DNA from 3 places in the Paenibacillus sp. FSL R10-2782 genome. Region 2 is predicted to be linked to each of the others. Evidence: riboswitches for the same ligand, from Rfam matches in the RefSeq annotation. Region 2 holds a riboswitch; each other region holds the start of a gene.

Evidence for each region. A riboswitch is a leader RNA that binds a small molecule or an ion and turns the genes downstream of it on or off. The one in region 2 is predicted to bind cyclic di-GMP.
Region 1: another riboswitch for cyclic di-GMP. It lies ahead of NST83_RS05850 (glycosyl hydrolase); the one in region 2 lies ahead of NST83_RS02315 (transglutaminase-like domain-containing protein).
Region 3: another riboswitch for cyclic di-GMP. It lies ahead of NST83_RS13185 (amino acid adenylation domain-containing protein); the one in region 2 lies ahead of NST83_RS02315 (transglutaminase-like domain-containing protein).

What each region holds. Positions count from the first base shown of each region.
Region 1 is NZ_CP151951.1:1,279,773-1,284,279, reverse strand. It holds gene NST83_RS05855 (hypothetical protein) at 1-735, opposite strand, end outside; gene NST83_RS05850 (glycosyl hydrolase) at 785-2,410, opposite strand; cyclic di-GMP riboswitch class I at 2,391-2,471, opposite strand; gene NST83_RS05845 (sugar phosphate nucleotidyltransferase) at 2,634-4,010, opposite strand; gene NST83_RS05840 (hypothetical protein) at 4,059-4,292, shown strand.
Region 2 is NZ_CP151951.1:512,345-516,851, forward strand. It holds gene NST83_RS02310 (collagen binding domain-containing protein) at 1-1,317, opposite strand, end outside; gene NST83_RS02315 (transglutaminase-like domain-containing protein) at 1,531-2,337, opposite strand; cyclic di-GMP riboswitch class I at 2,351-2,433, opposite strand; cyclic di-GMP riboswitch class I at 2,476-2,556, opposite strand; gene NST83_RS02320 (AraC family transcriptional regulator) at 2,656-3,543, opposite strand; gene NST83_RS02325 (DUF445 domain-containing protein) at 4,251-4,507, shown strand, end outside.
Region 3 is NZ_CP151951.1:2,930,600-2,935,106, forward strand. It holds gene NST83_RS13185 (amino acid adenylation domain-containing protein) at 1-2,132, opposite strand, end outside; cyclic di-GMP riboswitch class I at 2,266-2,355, opposite strand; gene NST83_RS13190 (aldo/keto reductase) at 2,809-3,819, opposite strand; gene NST83_RS13195 (DNA topoisomerase 3) at 4,179-4,507, opposite strand, start outside.

The DNA.
Region 1 (4,507 bases), 770 kb from region 2:
GTTCACATTCGTTCCGGTCAGTATATATTTACCGTGTATCGGCTCAGTCGCAGGTGAAGCTAACGTCTCCAAGCTCAAGTCATCCCAAGTCCACCACACATTTTTATCTTCAGCAGAGGAGCAGTATAGGCAGCGTGCTGTCTTTAGCTTGAGTACGTTAACACCGCTTTGCAATTGCTCTTTGGGGATATACAGCTCGTAGTTGTTTTTGAAATTATATGCACTGCCTGTGCCGGAAACCCCGGCAATCTGAATGATACCGGACAACTGATGATTTGAAAATACAGCCATTTGGGGAACGGCTTTACCCGCATCCAAAATCCGTACACGGAATATCATCCCGTTGGGAGGAACCTGATCCAGCTTGTACTGGAGTGATAGTTCAGGATTCATGGACGCATTTAAACCGGGAGGAATATCTCCACTGCTGAGCAATACCGGAGCCGTTGTACTTTCTGCTATGGACATCGCTGACGATGCTCCTTTAGCAGACGACTCGGTGGAGGCCGCCGAAATATTGACATTGTCCTTACCAACCATACCTTTAAATTCTGCTGAAGAGTCATCCCGCTGACCAATCTTCCATACCGGACTGGCCGCCGCTACTTTAATCGTCTGAAGTTCTTCACTCTTGGGAGGCGTATGAATAAACCAGGCAATCAGCGCTATAGCTGCGACCCCTAGCAGCCCGGCCAATACTACTATATACCTTTGGGTCAACCAATTTTTCATCATTGTGCTCCACCCTCTCTCCTCAAAATTTTTGGCGGGGAAAGAGTATATATCAAGGAAGAAACAAAGCGTTGCCGGGAATTACCGCTTTCGCTTCATGCTGACTTTCCCACATCAGACGTGCCATTGCGTCGCCTTTTTCATCATAATATTCAACTTTCAAATCTGCCATTTTGCCTGCTTGCAAGGTAATGCTGCCCTTGCGTTCCGTCCAGCTTTGTTTGAACCAGCTATCAATAACCAGCTTGCCGTCTACCCATACACGAATACCATCATCAGAAATCGTGGTAAACGTATAGGTCTCACTGTATTGCGGCTTGATTTTGCCCGTCCAGCGGACCGAGAACTGATCAGCCTTCACCTTGGGATCAGGCGAGGCCGCACGCCAGTTATAATCCAGCATACTGTCTGTACGAACCAAAACAGTGGTGCCGTCCAGATCCATACTGTTAAAATATTCACCCCGCAACCCGTTCGCATAAACCATATCCGGAACGGAAGGCGGGGTTGGTTTACTTACCACTGGCGGAGCCGGAGTTGGATCGTTTGACCCCGTGTCCGGTACGGTCGGTAGCTCCGTGTCAGGTTCTTTCATCGCAGCTAATCCTTTTTTCACATCATCCCGCGTCAAGCTTGTCGAATCATTCATATAATCCTGAATCTGATCCGTCGTGTTATTTTCGGTCAGCATCTTGCCCCAGGTCATGGAATACACCCATTTTGGCTGAGCCTGCATCACCTCGGGACTGGGTACCTCACCATGTTCCCCAATGGCAATCGGCTTATTCCGTGCCAGTCCGAGCAGTCCTTCGTAATGGCTTTGCTTAAAATCATGGTTGTAAATGTCTACAGCCAAAATATCCACTTTGTCATCCCCCGGATATTTCGGGGTATATGGGACAGTGTACGAATTAGGCGCATTCGGACTCCATACCCACAGCAGATTGTTCAGTTGATGCGTGTTTGCAAAACGGTCATACATGATATCCCATAGCTGATTGAAATTGTTTTTATTTCCCCACCAGAACCAGTCGCCGTTCATTTCGTGGTAAGGTCTCCATAATACTGGAACTCCTGCATCACGAAGCTGCTTTAACGATATAGCGACCTTATCCAGATCGGCAATGAGAAGATTATACTGCGCAGTACCCGGCGTCACATATTTATTAAACTCCGCCTGGCTTACTTTCGCCTGCACATTAGCCCAAGTCAGTGGTTTACCCGGCAGCGGTTCATGATAAGTCATTGTAACCATGCCGCCATCTCTACTCCAACGTATGGCGCTATCGACGACATTTTTACGTTGTGCTGCCTCCGTAGTGGCGGACTGACCGGAGATGGCCCCCATCTCGTAGCCATGTACACCAACATACGCCTTACTGATTTTTTGGACCTTGTTGCTTAATTCATCCGGACTTTCCAAATAGTCATGTTGACCTGTGACCATTTTTTTCCCGGAGATGCTGATCAAATAGCTGTATAGTTCACGGGCCTCAGCAGAAGCGTCCGAATTAACAGGCTGTAATGTGGCAGCATTCGCCACGGACAGAGATTCACCGAAACCGACAGGCAACAAAGAAAAAAGCATAACAACGGGGAGTACACTGCGTATCCATCGATACACAGGGGTAAAATAGGGGCTCACTCTCGCTCTTCCTTTCGGTAGCCAGGCTGCCATCCTCACGGAAGGCCCTTTAGCTTTGCGTACCTGCCTTTCAACAGGGCTGCGTTTATCGTGGAAGGAGTTTGGATTCCTTCTTACCCTAAGTATCGACTTTTTTTTACCAAAATTTAATAGGTCATGTTTATGAATTTACAGATTTTCGTGTATTTTCGACAGTTTGAGCTAAATAACTTCATAAATGAGTCTTTTTTTCATCTTTCAGGATTTCGCAAAATATTTATGAAATAAACTTGTGACGGGAAATTTCATCCCAATCCATGCAAAAACGGACAATATCCTCTTCGATCAACTCAGAACCTGTCTGTACCTCGATCAATTCCACATCAGTCACGGCTAAAATACTATGCTTCGTCCCTTCTGGAATACGAACCACATCACCAGCCTTCACCTTATGCAGCTTTTCATTCAAAATAATTTCCGCTTCACCGCTAATAATGGTCCAAATTTCACTCCGTTTGAAATGAAGCTGGTAGCTGATATTTTTGCCTTGCAGCACACGGATTCGCTTGGTCAATACCTCGTTGCCCTCGTCATACTTCACATAATCCACTACCCGATAATGCCCCCAACGGCGCTCTTCGTACATTGGACGCTGATTATGAGCCTTGAGCACTTCCTTGATGCGCGGACTTTCCGCCTTATTGGTCACAAGGATGCCATCCGGGCTGGCAGCTACGATCAGATCATTCGTTCCAATGATTGCCACGGGGATATCCAGTTCGTTGATAAGGCTCGTATTGACGCAATCCTCCGTGACTACGCCTCTGCCCACTTGCTGATGTGACATTTCTTCCGTTAAGGTGTTCCAAGTACCTAAATCCTTCCAGAATCCATCATACGGGAGAACAACGATGTCCTGCTCCTTCTCGACTACCTCATAGTCAAAGCTGATTTTTTCCAGAGAAGAATATTGCTTTTGCATTTCTTCATAGTTCAGCGGCAAACCTTTGGATGCCAAGATATCGAGCAAGTAACCCAATTTGAATGCAAAAACCCCGCAGTTCCATAGAGCATTGCGTTCCATCAGACGCTCCGCCTGCTCCCGGTCGGGTTTCTCTTGAAAATGGCTCACTTCGCGGTAGCCTGTGCTACCTTGTGTGGCATCATTTTTCGGTATAATGTAACCATATTTCTCAGAGGGATAGGAAGGGACAACCCCGATTAGTGCAAGCTTGCCTTCACTCTCCTGAAGAGTATGTTCCAACTGGGCGACTGTAGCAAAGAAAGCATCCTCTACATAGGGATCTACCGGCAATATAGCAACAATTTCATCGGGCGAAACTCCAACGATGGAATATAGATAAGTCGCTGTCAGCGCAATGGCAGGAAAGGTATCTCTTCGCTCCGGCTCAACAATGATGCGCGTATCCTGCCCAACCTGACTCTGAATCATTTCAACCTGCGCTCTCCCTGTTGCAATAAACGAGGATTCGGACAAGCCGTTATCCCCCAGTTGTCTCCACACCCGCTGCACCATAGATTCCGAATTACCCTCTGGACTCTCCAGCACCTTCAAAAATTGTTTGGAACGGGAATCGTTGGACAAAGGCCATAATCTCTTACCGGAACCACCAGACAAAAGTACGAGCTTCATAACTCTCCACTTCCTCTCTAAATGTATGGGTGATCGGATGGGGCAAAGTTGAGTAGCCCGAGCCCGCTACGGGATGGATTTGATCTTACGATCGCTGTTGCTACTCCAGATTCAAATCCATCCCTGCGCTACTCAAAAATGCATCATGCCGATCATACCGTGTATTGCAAAAGGCACAACCGGACGATTCATGTCCGGTCAGCCTGTAAAGACGCTCGCGTGCTTGCAGGCTTCAAGTATCAGTCGGCCCTGCCACGCCCTTGCTCGGAAGGAGCAGCATAGAGTAAACACATGACAGCCCCGCAGGAGTAGCATAGCGCATTCTCACAGTAGCCTTGCTCCGCAGGAGCGGCGCGGCTTTGATCCGAAGGAGCGGCTTCACTGAGCCGCTCCTTCGGATCTGCCCTTCCTACCTCCCCCCATAAGGTGGGAGGTTAAAAATCGTGACTCCATGCGGTAAAAGCAACGGAGCGGGCAGAATTGTTCTGAAGAAGCGT
Region 2 (4,507 bases):
GTTGCTGTCCAGATCATTCGTAACCGGAGAGACGGTATATTCTGAGGATGGAAGTACCTCTTGAGTGTCGTCTTTGTATATTTCAAGTGAAGCGGGAAGCCATACCTGACTATTGTTGAACCGATCACTTAACAAGGCTTTGTCGGCAGGTATTTTCTTTTCGCTGAAGTTGTACTTGATCACCCAAGATACCGTTTGTGTAACAGGATCGTAGCTTTCCACCTTCTTGGACAAAAATTCTCCGCGATCAACCTGTACGGTAGCGGTAGCAGAGACACCATTCATAGAGTCTCCCGAAAAAGTAGCTGTGTTGGAGAAACGGGTTTCGTCACTTGTAATATCTGTGGAATATTGAATCTGATAGGCTTGGCTAATGCTCGCGTCTTTAAAACGAATAACAAAGCCCGTACCGGCTTGATCTGGTTCGAGCGTATACTTATCCTCGCTGATTTGGTCCTTAACTACCGTCGAGCCGTCAATATTGACTTGCAGATTATACAATTGGAAGGTGTCTCGCAGCAGCTCCAGCCCTTGAGGAGTCGGGTCTGTTACGATCGCATTCTTTACGGTGTCCAATTGTGTATTCACATTAATGGCCCAGTCAATCTTGTTTTTGCCGTTAGCTTTTCCTTGTTTGCTTATTGGGGGCCCAGAAGCGGGTTTGATGTTGACGATGGATGTTTGTACCCCAATCTTAATTGGAGTCGCAATAATGACTTCTGTGCTGCCCTTTGCAACTTCCTTACTGAACTCGGTTTTTACTTGCAGTTTTCCGCTTACGTTGGAATGATTCTCTACGTAATCGTTAAAGGTCATAATGACTTTCCCTTGGCGATCTACCGTAAAGGTACCAACCTCTCCATCTGTTGAAATTAACGGAGATGAGATATCTGTGTAAATTTCAAATTGTTCCGGCAAGTTAAAGGTGAAGATATCTCCTTCTTTATACTGATTGTCCGGAATCTCCCATTCATAGCTCAGCTGGACTGCCGCGCCAATATCCACACGGACGCCAGGATTATCCACAGCATCAATGATACGGCCAGTTTCATCCGTCAAGATCAGCTTGGTTAAAATATTGTCTACTTGAACTGAGCTGGCCGCTGCCTGAATCATAGGAGCTATGCTGGGAGGTGCCTCTAATGGTTCAGGGTTTGGAATACCGTATACATCTCCCATAACTGTATTCGCAGGATCGCTTACAGCGCTATCTGATACAGCCGTGGTTGAAGTGTCTGCGTAAGCCAGCGCTGCACTAAAAAAGCTTTGGAAAATAAGCAATAGTACAATGATCGTTACATTTATTTTTGTTCTCATACTCTTAAGTAAGTCTCCTATTCATCATATTATTATGGAAAGTACCCGGGCGGTTTTGGTTCCCCCCTCTTTTTTTGTCCCGGAAATAGTATATTCAACACGTTAGTTTTTAAATGACTGACTAGGTATACAATACCTTCCTTATCTCAACAATTTCTCAACAAGAATAGAAAAAAGCCCTGATCGCAGTGATCAGGGCTTACTATAAAAAAATTAATATTGTTTTGTTTTTGTATATTTGGAGGGCTCTTTGGCCATTGCAAACTTCTGTTTTCCGTCTTTTAGAGCGGCATCTACTGTAGTGTCAATGATAACCCATTGATTGTTGATATTGACTTCATTCCAGGCGTGGTAGGTTTTCACATAGGAGGATTCACCCATAACCAGCTTGGTTGGAACATCCACACTTCGAAGCATGGCGGCGAACAGTGAAGCATATCCATAGCAAATGTCTTTTTGCGCAACCAGTGTGCGATCAATTTGTGGAAGATAGTCAGTTGATAGGGTGAAGGACTGGTTGGAATCGTATTTAATATGACTAATAACATACTCGTAAATACGTTTCACCTTTTCATCATCTGTCGTGGCACCCTTGGTTAATTCTCTGGCCTTCCGAATCGCCTGATTTGTATCGCTCCAGTCAATATTTTGAACAGAATTGAGGTATATGGTTTTACTGTCGTTCAAATTTAACTGGACTGTTTCTTCACCTATCACATTATACTGATTGCCAGTTAGCTGTTCCAATAAGCGAATGTTATAACTGCCATTGCCCATTTGAAGAGCGAATGCTTCCTCAGGTTTGCTCGAATTCAGATAATAAGAGTATTTCTCCGCATCCTTGGTAATTACGATCTTGGTTTTGACATTGGAGTTGACAGGATAACGTATACTAACAATACCGCGGTTTACGTTGTTTTGATTCAGCCATGCCTGACTTTCGGCAGCAAATGCTGTCGTATGTAGGGGGATGGATAACAAAAAAACTAAAATTAGTAAAAAAAACGACATTTTCCTCATAGAAAAACTTCCTTTCGGCGGCCAGGCTGCCATCTAAAAAAAGAAGGCCCTATAGCTTTGCGTCCCTGCCTTTCGACAGGTTTGCTATTATCGTATAAAGTTTTTTAGGAAAAAAAGACACGACAAAAAGCCTCTCCAACCGGTAGCTGGCTGCCATCTTAAAAAGAAGGCCCTGTAGCTTTGCGTCCCTGGCTTTCGACAGGTTTGCCATTTATCCTGAACAGTCTATATCTATCATTCTATCAGTTGGGCTCCCGATCAGGCAAGCACAATCTCGGTTTTTCTCTGTTTTTCGACAAAGTCATTGGATAGATGAGATTATAGTTTGGTTCGATTCCCCCATTTTTTGCGGAAGGAATGTGGGGTTTCTCCGACATGTTCCTTGAACAGGTTGATAAAGTGGCTGGTGTTGGGAATACCTACAAACCGTGCGATATCCACAATGGATTCGTCACTGGTTTTGAGCCAGCCTTGAGCCGCTGTGATGCGGACATTAATGAGATAATCAATAGGAGAAAATCCGATCTGTTTCTTGAAGTTTTTAGCGAGATTGAATTTGTTTAACTCAAACATGTCTGCCAGAGAATCCAGCGTAATTCGTTCACTGTAGGATCGATCCAAATATTGCTGAACCTTGCGTATCTCGGTGATCGTATCCTGGTTTACATACGGATGATCGTACGGGTGCTGCAAAATATACGTCAGCAACTCACCGATGAGTCTGGATGTAAACAGCTCAGCAGAGAGAGTTCTGTCAGATTGTACGCATAACAGGGAACGCAGCTTGTCCAATATGATGCATGGATCGTTGAGTGTTATTACAGGCTTGTTGTGTTTGGCAAATTGTTCATAGAAATTGTCGATCAGATTGCCGTACACATTTACACTGATAAACTCCCATGCTTCATGACCAGCGGTGCTGTACTGTACGTATTCCTCACAACTAACGAAAAACATATCATGAGGCTTCAATATGTATTTTTTCTCCCGGTACAGCAATTCCCCTTGTCCTGATAACGTAAAAACGAGCAAGAACGAAGTAAGCTCCTTCCGTTCCATGGCATAAGCAGATGTTTTTTTGAAATAACCTATTTCCTGTATATAAAAAAGGGATTTCTTGGCAAAAGCGGAGGGAGTACGTGCAATGATTACTGGATCGCTGCTCCAAGGGATGCCATTCCCGTTGTTTTTTTGGTCTGTTGTCATATCCAATTCCTTTACAAAAGAGCAAATTTATCAAGCTAATGGCTGTTTGTTTAACAAACTAAATGGTGGTTTGCACATGATTTCCTATTTATACGGTTTTATTTTATCACATCACATAAATGCATGTAGCGAATAATATTTTGAATTATTTCCCATTTTAATTCAGGTGTACTATTATGGTGTATACAGCCCCGTTTCCTCCATAGTTTAACTCATTTATTCCTACGAAAAAGATAAATCATGTTGAAAAAATTCGGAGATGCCATGGGTTCAATTCATTTCTGGGATAAACTCCAGGAAAGGATACTAAAGGTATTCTATGCCCATTCCACCTTCCATCGCGCATATCCTTTCGTTTTAAAAAAAATGGGTCTTTGTTCTAGCGAAATAGTTCATTAGGCTTATCATGGAAAAAATTAGATTGGGTCCAATGTTGTGATTTTGTTCACAAATATGTAGGCGCACAAGGGAGATATATGAATTTTTTTTATGCTGATTTGTGCATTGTTAATATATGTTAATTGTATGATAAATAACAGCATAAAAGTACAAAATCATACAAAAAGTGCATTCACTTATTTGCGTGATTTTCTACTCTGTTAAGAGATAGAGTGTTATTAGCTTTGGAATTTATACGGGCAATGATATGATGGGTAATACAGATATAGGGCTTTACTTACTCGACAGTCAGTTTGGAGGATTATAGGATGGAAAAACCAAAAAATACGAAAACCGCAGCGGCTTGGTCGCTCGTTATTTTGGGAGCAGGCTTTGCAGCTACGTTGCCTTTTCAGCAATATGGCTGGGCTCGGTTGTTAGCAGGTGCTTTCGAGGCAGGACTTGTCGGAGGACTGGCAGACTGGTTCGCTGTCACCGCATTGTTCCGTCACCCGCTGGGCATTCCGATTCCGCACACGGCGCTTCTTCCCAAGAACAGGGGCAAGCTGACGAGTGCCTTGGTGAG
Region 3 (4,507 bases), 2.4 Mb from region 2:
TAAGTAGGAGGCAGCAGCGCAATCGTAATTTGGTTTTCGTTCATGAAGCGTGCAAATTCATTCAGATTATTAATAATATCCCGCGAAACCAGATACAGCGTTCCGCCTCCCAGCAAAATCGTGAACATTTCCCAGACCGAGGCATCAAACGAGCTGCTGGCAAATTGCAGCATCCGGTCCGATCCGTCCACGCCCCATTGTTCCTGGAAGAAATGCTGGAGGTTAATGATTCCCCGGTGTTCTACCATGACCCCTTTGGGTTTCCCCGTGGAACCCGAGGTATAGATGATATAAGACAAATCCTCCGGCTTGTTAACAGGCTCTGGATTGGCACTGCCGTCCGGTTCTATATGTCTTAGGCTTTCGCCATCCAAGTCCATGATTGCCCCGTGATAGGTGAGCTTGTCCCGGAGATGCTTTTGCGTCAGTACAATGGACGCACTGCTGTCCTCCAGCATGTAGTGAATCCGTTCCTCCGGATAATTCGGATCTATCGGCAGGTAGGCTCCGCCCGCTTTGAGTGTTCCCAGGATGCCTATGACCATTTCCATGGAACGCTCCGCCATGATGGCGACGATATCATCCGGCTTCACTCCATGCTCTCTTAAGATTGTAGCCAGCCGATTGGCCTGCTCGTTCAGCTCCCGGTAGGTCAGCGTTTGCTCTCCCCAGACCAAAGCCGGATGATCTGCTCTTTGTTCCGCTCGTTCCTCAAACAGTCCCTGAATCGTGTGATCCTTTGGATATTCCGCCTCCGTATGGTTAAAACCGCGAACTAGCGTACCCCTTTCTTCCTCTGGCACGATTTCGATTTGCGAAATAAGAGTTTCACTTTGCTCCATGACTTGAGCAAATAAATATTCAAAGTGGGAGATAACGTTATCAATGGAGATGAATCTTTCAAAAGCCTGTATCTGATAGTCAAAATTAACGGCTACATCCGCTTCACCTTCTTGTCCCCATATCAGGAGATTGAGTGCATTTCTTTCATGATGATGCGGCATACTTACAATCCGGCTTGCTGCGCCGATCAATGCTTCTCTCGTTTCCTGTTCTTCGAAAGAAAGCGATATATCAAACAGTTTTCCTTTCTCATTGCTGTTCTCGTAAACCGCCCGGTAAATTTCACCGAAAGACATTTTCTGATGACGATAGCATTGCATAAGCTCACGTTTGATGCTCTTAATCAGTTCTTTGAAGCTTATATCTTTCTCGGGGCTGATCCGCAGCGGCAGCACGTTGGCGAAATGTCCCATCGTCTGCTTATATTTCGCTTTGCTCCGATTAAAAACCGGGACGCCGATCACCATTTCGTTCCGATTGCAAATCTTGCTGAAATACAGGAACAGTATGCCTAAAAAATAGTGGAACGACGAGCATCCTTCCTCTTTGCAAAATTCAATCATTTGATTGTATAACGCCTTGTTTATAGTTAAGGTTCGCCGATCACTCCAAACGGAATCGCCGTCACCATCATCGACATCCATGCCTCTGCTCAACAGAGGCTCGGGAATGGTCAGGTATTTGTTCTGCCAGAACGCCCTGTCTTTTAAAAAGGCCGGAGAATTCAGATAATTCTGATTATCGGAAATAAAATCAGCATAGGAATAGACCGTTCTGTTCATTTCGCCAATTCCTTGCACCAATTTATTGTAATTGTCAAACATTTGACTGATTAAGAGAGCAAATCCCCATCCGTCGATCACCAAATGATGAACTTTAAGTAAAATGAAGTATGTGTTCGGGGCACCTTTCAACAAAACAAATTGAAAATAGAAGTCCTCTGGTTGAAAAGGTTTTAAAAACTCATTTTTCATCCAGTTAATGCAAAAAGAGTTTGGATTTTCCTTTACTGAAAAATCATGAAACGCAACTTCATAGTCAGCTTCCGGCAAAAATGTTAAATAAGGCTCTCCCTTTTTATCAATAAAACGGGTACTCAGAGAATCATTCTGTGTGATTAATAACTGCATGGACTGCCTAATGATAGCTGTATTCAGGTTTCCTTTAACCTCAACATACCCACCGATATTGTAAATAGGCTTTCCAGGGTACATGCACTGTTCGAACCATATATCTTTCTGATAGGAACTTAACGGATACTCCTTGAAACTTACTACGCTCGTTTGCATAAAATCCCCTCCGTTTGTTAATCATTTCATGCGTTCTACTCCATATTCCAAAAAATCATTTCCACTACAAATAAAAGAAGCCTGTTCCCATAGAAAAAACACAGGAACAGACAGCAGACTTCGCCCGGTTTCCTTCGGCAACCTGGCAATCATGGCTGTTTAATCCAGCTTTAGACCCATGGCTTTGTGTCCACCACTTTCGAGGTGTTTACGATTAACGGGAATTACTTTCGTATATTTTTTTACATCTTTTGAGTATGCTCTTATGCTTCTTCCTCCTACATTCGGTAGGATCTGACCTTGGGTTCTCAAAACATTTATTTTGACATAGTTTCACAATACGTTGTTAGCTGCCGATTAAAATACTTCAGCAAGCCACTAAATTTCTGTCATCCGACAACTCCAGTTCATTTTACTTAGTGAGTGTAGTTGGACTGATTAAGAACAAGTAAGCTTACTGTGGAGAATATATCCAGGGTCTAGTCACAAAGCGTAGCACCCCAAAGAAAAGAATGTCCTTGTCCTTGCAAGAAATGTCGCGCCTGTGAACAAAGCATTAATGTCAACCAAGCGTCAAGGAGCGTACATGGGCAATATCGCCCTGGTCATAGAAATGTTAGACAGCGTACAGGCGAAGTTCATTTTCCAACGAAATATTCCAGTGTTTTTGCCACGATTACTTCGATCTCAGCACCTGGTTGGAAACATGGCTGACCATCTCAATTTCACCGGCTGTCAAGGTAAACTGCATCGCCTTCACATTTTCCTCAGCATGATGTACTTTTGAAGCCCCAGGTATCGCAAATACGTTCTCTCCGTGAGCGTTAATCAGCCAATTCAGAGCAATCTGCGTTGGCGACACGTTATATTGTTGAGCCAGCTGTTCCAATGTTTCAATCAGCGGCTTCGATCTCCGCAGCCCCGAATCCCGGAATGCCGCCGTCCACTTGCGCGGACCCTTGATCGACTTGACTAGAGAAGGATTTTTATGGAATTTCCCACTTAAGATCCCCTGCATTAACGGAGAGTATGCGATGATCGCCACACCAAGCTCTTTAGCCGTGTCCAGAATTCCGTTCTGTTCGATTCTCCGGTCGAGCAGGCTGTATTTCACTTGATTCGAAACTAGGCGAAGGCCGTGCTCACGCAGCACACGATCGGCTTCACGTATTTGTTGCGCGGAAAAGTTGCTTACGCCCACATATTTAATCTTTCCCTGCCCAACCAGTTTAGCCATCGCATTCATCACGGCGCCAACCGAAGCAAAGGAGTAAGGCGAATGCACCTGATAGAGGTGAATCGTCCGTTGATCCAAATGGCGAATACGTTCATCAATCGTTGCAGTGATACTACCTGCGGTCCGAAAGGCCGGCCACCACTTCGTAGCGATATTCGCCTGTTCCGCGAGCGGTCCTCCGATCTCATTCAGCGTGCCGGCCAGTAGCTGTTCAGACTGTCCGCCACCGTATGCTTCAGCGGTATCAAACCAATTAATTCCACCTTCTAAACTGGTCTGTACGATTTGCCGTATATCCTCCCGCCGCAGCACTGGCCAGAATTTCCCGACTATCCCTTTTCCATTGCTGAATTGCCAACACCCAAGCCCCAGCGGTGACAGCTTTAAATCCGAGTTGCCCAGCTTACGTAATTGCAGTGAGCCTGCCACATTTGCCGTTTTCACTTCCACGATCCTTCCATCATCTCCCGTAAAAAATTTTCATGTGAAACGATTGCGTTCACGTTTTAAAGCACAAACATAACTTTTCTTCCTGGTTTGCACAGTCCGCCATGGGAAGTTTTTTGAACGCTATGCATAAAGTCTGCTTTATAAACTACTTAAAAAAAATACTTTTGCATAACCCTTATTTGTTTTATCGGTTGGAAGCTTACAAATGTTTAATAAAATGTTATACAAGCATCTCTTATGGGGAATTTTGGGGTGCGAAACATAAAAAAGATGACTCCTGATGAACTCAGAAATCATCTGATGACAGCTAGAAAAGGCCTTCTTTTTCAATCTGCCGAAAATCATACCCTGTGCAAGTATCAGTTTTCCTCACGAACGCTAAGTTGCCCTGTACCTGGTTCATTCAGAACAATTCTTGCTTTGACGGTCGATCCATCTTTGCGCTTAAAAGATAGCAGCTGTGTCTGCCCCTTCGTCAACAGAGACTTGAGCATCGTTTCCGTAATCTGCTTACCAGCGTATTCCTTCCAGACGACAAAGCCGCAGCCCTGCTTGTAGTGGCTGCATCCATATCCTTTGCGGCCTTCAATAATGCTCCCGCCGCAATTCGAGCGCGGGCAGCTGCCTAAAGTCTGCCTTTGGCCCGGCGAAGTGCCCAACGGCTCGGCGGACGAAGCTCGCGCTGCCC